DNA from 2 places in the Ardenticatena maritima genome. Region 1 is predicted to be linked to the other one. Evidence: riboswitches for the same ligand, from Rfam matches in the RefSeq annotation. Region 1 holds a riboswitch; the other holds the start of a gene.
The links. Region 1 has a riboswitch for FMN ahead of ribD (bifunctional diaminohydroxyphosphoribosylaminopyrimidine deaminase/5-amino-6-(5-phosphoribosylamino)uracil reductase RibD). Riboswitches for the same ligand answer to the same signal wherever they lie in the genome.
Positions count from the first base shown of each region.

Region 2: it holds a riboswitch for FMN, as region 1 does, so the genes downstream of both, SE16_RS02895 (ABC transporter permease) here and ribD (bifunctional diaminohydroxyphosphoribosylaminopyrimidine deaminase/5-amino-6-(5-phosphoribosylamino)uracil reductase RibD) in region 1, are expected to answer to the same signal.

Region 1 is NZ_LGKN01000003.1:1,089,464-1,091,851, forward strand. It holds gene SE16_RS04785 (riboflavin synthase) at 1-1, opposite strand, end outside; gene ribD (bifunctional diaminohydroxyphosphoribosylaminopyrimidine deaminase/5-amino-6-(5-phosphoribosylamino)uracil reductase RibD) at 15-1,145, opposite strand; FMN riboswitch at 1,324-1,483, opposite strand; gene SE16_RS04795 (tetratricopeptide repeat protein) at 1,572-2,388, opposite strand, start outside.
Region 2 is NZ_LGKN01000003.1:655,796-658,183, reverse strand. It holds gene SE16_RS02905 (M23 family metallopeptidase) at 1-294, shown strand, start outside; gene SE16_RS02900 (hypothetical protein) at 316-912, shown strand; FMN riboswitch at 1,014-1,173, shown strand; gene SE16_RS02895 (ABC transporter permease) at 1,386-2,192, shown strand; gene SE16_RS02890 (ABC transporter substrate-binding protein) at 2,221-2,388, shown strand, end outside.

The DNA.
Region 1 (2,388 bases):
TGTCGCCTCCTTGGTTATTCGTTCTCGGCGTGGGGGTGCCGAACACGTCCACGCACCAAAATATCGTCTCCCAAGCGCTCTACGCGCAGGTCATCCAAACGCCAGGCGTCGGCTACGCGCGCAACGCCATGCCCGCCAACCGGTTGGGGGGCGTGCTCGCCGCCAATCACCATTGGCGCGATAAACGCCACGACTTCATCCACCAAACCGGCGTCAAAGAAACTGCCCAGCACCGTCCCCCCGCCTTCCACAAGCAATGACGTTATCTCACACTTGCCGAGTTCATCCAGCAAAGCGGGCAACGCCACACGCCCATGCACCGACGGACAAACCAGCACATCTACGCCCTGGGCTTCAAGCGCCGCGCGGTGCGACGCCGGCATGGCGGAAGTGGTTGCCACAAGCGTGCGGCCGGGCAACGTGGGCTGAAACACCTCCGCATCCAGCGGCGCGCGTCCACGGCTGTCGAGCACGATACGCACAGGGTGGCGCACATCCGTCGCGTTGGGCAAACGTGTGGTCAAACGGGGGTTGTCCGCCAAGACGGTTTGCACGCCCACCAAAATCGCATCCACTTCGTTGCGCAGGTGGTGCGCGTAGATTCGCGAAGTTTCCCCCGAAATCCAACGCGCATCCCCCGTGTGGGCGGCTATTTTGCCGTCCAGGCTCATCGCGAATTTGGCAATCACCAGGGGGCGGCCAGTCGTCACCCATTTGATGAACGCCGCGTTGAGCGCGCGGGCTTCATCTTCGCACAGCCCCACAGTTGTGCGAATACCGGCGGCTTCCAACGCGGCACGCCCTTTCCCCGCCACACGTGGGTTGGGGTCCAGCATCGCCATGTGGACTTCGGCGACGCCGGCTGCAATCAGCGCGTTGGTGCAGGGCGGCGTCCGGCCATAATGGCAACACGGCTCCAAAGTGACGTAGAGCGTCGCCCCGCGGGCTTCTTCACCAGCCGCCCGCAACGCTTCGATTTCAGCGTGCGGTTCCCCGGCACGGCGGTGATAGCCCTCGCCCACAATGCGCCCATCTTTCACAAGCACCGCCCCCACCATGGGGTTCGGGCTGGTGCGCCCGCGGGCTTGCTCGGCAAGCGCCAGCGCACGGCGCATGAATGGTTCAGACGGCTGTTGTGCATGCATAGTTGCTCCTTATGCAAAAACCCGCGCTCACCTTCGGAGTGCGGGTTTTATGTCAACATAAAAACAGGTGCGTCGCGGCATGCGTTCGGCCTTGGTTGGAAAGGAAAGGCCAAACAACCATTCATGCAGGAATGGCTGAACGCACGCCCATTCAGCAGGCATAATGCGCCTGCCGCGCCGCCACCTTCTCCCATCCGGACTATACCGTCGGCTCCGGCCTCTCACCGGATCCACCGCTTGCGCGGGTCGCGGGCTCGTTCGGTCGCCGCCGAACATACCGCCGGTCGGGAATTGCCATGCACATCTGTGTGCAGGCTCACCCTGCCCCGAAGGTGCGGTGCTGTGGGCTTCACAACACCGGTATGCGATTGTCTTGTCAGGTATGTTGTAGCCGCGATTGGCAGGGTGTCAAGGAAACTGTGCGTCTTAGGGCGAGGATTGATTTTCAAGCGCGTTGAGTTTGTCTTGGAGCGCGCGGTTGTCGGGGTCGCGTTCAAGCGCGGCCTGATAGGCGGCACGCGCCTCGTCAATACGCGCCAACGCTCGCAAAATATCCCCCTTGACGTTGAAGGCATACGCCTGGTTGGGGTTGAGCGCAATGGCGGCATCGAGGCGTGCAAGGGCGGCATCACTTTGCCCCAAAGCATGCAGGGCTTGGGCTTCGCCCACGATTGCCCAGTAGTGTTCGGGGTTGAGCGCCAACGCCGCACGATAAGCAGCCAGCGCGGCTTCGTAGTCGCGCAATTGCCGCAAGACGTTGCCGCGTTGCACGTGTGTTTCAGCCTCAAGATTGGGGCGGTCCCCCCACTCACGCCATTCAAGCGCGCGGTCGTAGGCTTGGAGCGCGCGTTCGGGGTCGCGCAAGCGCGTGCGGTAGAGGTTCCCCAATTCGTAGAGGATGACGCTGCGCGGCATTGCGCCCAACGGCAGGTTGGGCGTCTGTTCAAGCAGGTTGGCCGCCGTTTCGAGGTTGCCCAACTCAATTTCCATACGGGCGGCGTTGTAGATGTGGTCGCGCACGTCAGGCGCACGTTGGGCGGCTTCACGGTAGAAGGCGGCTGCCGCCGCCCACATCTTCTCCGCAGCGTAGGCGTCCGCCATGATGGAGTAGCCGTGCGGCTGCGTGGGGTCAAGGGCGATGATACGCGCCGCCCACCGGCGGGCGTCGGCGGGGTCTTGCAGGCGGGTCAACGATTCCAACGCCCGCTGAACAAGGTAATCGGGGGTAAACCCAGCCGCCAAC
Region 2 (2,388 bases), 430 kb from region 1:
GCACACATGGCATCATCAGATGGCGAGACATCCTTCATCGCGCCGGCGTTTCCACCCGGTACACATGAGCGGTTTGTGGAAGCGGGAACGCTACTCGGCTATCAGGGGCGCTGGTCGGGGAATCCACGCCAGCCGACAGGCTTACATTTGCATTTTTCAGTTGTGAAGAGCACACCCAACGGCGGTTATGCCAACGAAACTATTTTGGAAAACACCTACGACCCCGCTCCCTTTTTGGGCGTAGAGAAGCAAAATGACCTGTGGGTTTGCCAGGCAGGTGAATCACGGCGGTGAACAGCGCCTCAGGAGGTATCTATGATTGTTCTTGAACGGCTGATGATCTTCATGATTGTGGGCGCGCTTTCCATTCTCTTCCTCATTTGGATTGTGAGCCAATTGCAACAGCAAGAAGCGAGCGATGGAACCCTCTCACCGGCGCAGTTGCGCAATCGTCTGCGCGAAGCCATCAACCGCCGTCGTGCCGATGACGTGCGCCAGATTCTCGAAACAGCACTCCCCGTCTGGCCATTGCGCGCCGCCCTGATCGAAGCCAGCAACGAATTGATAGCGCTCAGCAACGCCGCCCGCCTCGCCGCCGAAGCCGGCGTTCCAACCGACCTGGTGCAACGCGCTGAAGCCGAAGCGCACCGTGCCTTGGAGGGAGTTGTGGAGTTAGCGGTGCGCACACGCACCGTTGCCGCTCAGGGCGTCCACTATGCCGACATTCGCGAGACCGCCGAGCAAGAAGTACACGACCTGCGCGAGTTGGCGCGTGTTGCCGCAACCGCGCGCGCGGCGCTCGCCCGCCTGACATTGACCGAGGGGCGCAGCGACCAGGAAACGCTGCGCCAGGCGGAGCAAGAATTGCGTCTGTTGGAAACAACCGCCAAAGCATTGAGCGGCGATTTCTGAGCAGATGGCGCTTCTTGGGTTAGAAAACATACTCCCCGACACTATGCCGCTCGCTTGACAAAAGCCTGAACTCGCGCTATTGTCAAGACACCAACTGAATATGGCACCTTCGGGGCAGGGTGAGCCCGCACCGTGATGTGCGTGGCAATTCCCGACCGGCGGTATGTTCGGCGATGACCGAACGAGCCCGCGACCCGCGCAAGCGGTGGATCCGGTGAGAGGCCGGAGCCGACGGTATAGTCCGGATGGGAGAAGGTGGAGCCAGGCAGCAACCGCGTGCCTGTTGTGTTGGTTGCCTTTGCAACCAGCATAGCAGGATGGTTGGAGATACCTGCATACCCGAAGGCCTTTTGTGGACTTCGGGTGTTTTTTTGAGGAGCGGGTATCACATGCGCGGTTGTTGGTTCTTCGTCCCTGCCGCCCGAAGGTCAAGACTTCGGGCGTTTTTGTTTGCTCGGAAAAGGATGAGCGATATGGTGGAATGGCAACGCATTGCTTTCGTGGATAGCCGAAAACGACAAGCGCGAGAGAGCCAACGTCAAGCGATTGCTGCACCAGCGACAATCGGGGTGTTGGGCATTATCGTTGCCTGGCAACTGCTCGTCTGGATTGGCGATTATCCGACTTTTATTCTGCCGGAACCTGCGGCGGTTTTTCGCAAATTCGCAGAAACCATCACAAACGGGCTGTTGTGGCGTCATCTGCGATTGACACTCTTGGAAGTGCTTTTGGGCTTTGCCCTCGGCTTTTCGAGTGCGACGGCATTGGGGTATTACTTGGCCCACCACCGACGCGCTGAGCATATGATCACCCCCTATCTCGTTGCGATGCAAGCCGTTCCTGTGGTGGCTATTGCACCGTTGCTGGTCATCTGGTTCGGGTTTGGCTTGCTGAGCAAAGTGCTGATTTGTGCGCTCATCGTCTTCTTCCCTGTACTCATCAACACGATTGTGGGGGTGCGCTCTGTACGCCGCGAATGGCTTGACATGATGCACGTTTGGCACGCTTCACGCTGGGAAACGTTCCGACTGGTGGAAGTACCGGCGGCATTACCGGTCTTGTTTGGCGGGTTGAAGTTGGGCGTTACGTTGGCTGTAGTGGGCGCCGTGGTTGGTGAATTTGTAGGCGCGCGTGAAGGGCTGGGGGCGCTCATCAACATTGCGCGTGGCGGCTTGTACGATACAACGTTGCTATTCGTCGCCTTGTTCACGCTCGTTGCGATGGCGCTGGCACTCTACGGAAGCGTCGTCTGGCTGGAACAGCGCGTGCGCTGGTGGTAAATTCATCACATCGAAGGAGCAATGCATCATGCGCAGTCGGTTATTGGCGAGTTTAGCGATTTTGCTGTTTACCGCGTGGGTGGTTGCGTGCAATCAGCAAGCAACATCCAATGAAACAGAAGAACAATCGGCAGCCACGCCAGTCACGTTGGCGATGGGCTTTATCCCAAATGTCCAATTTGCTCCTTTTTACGTC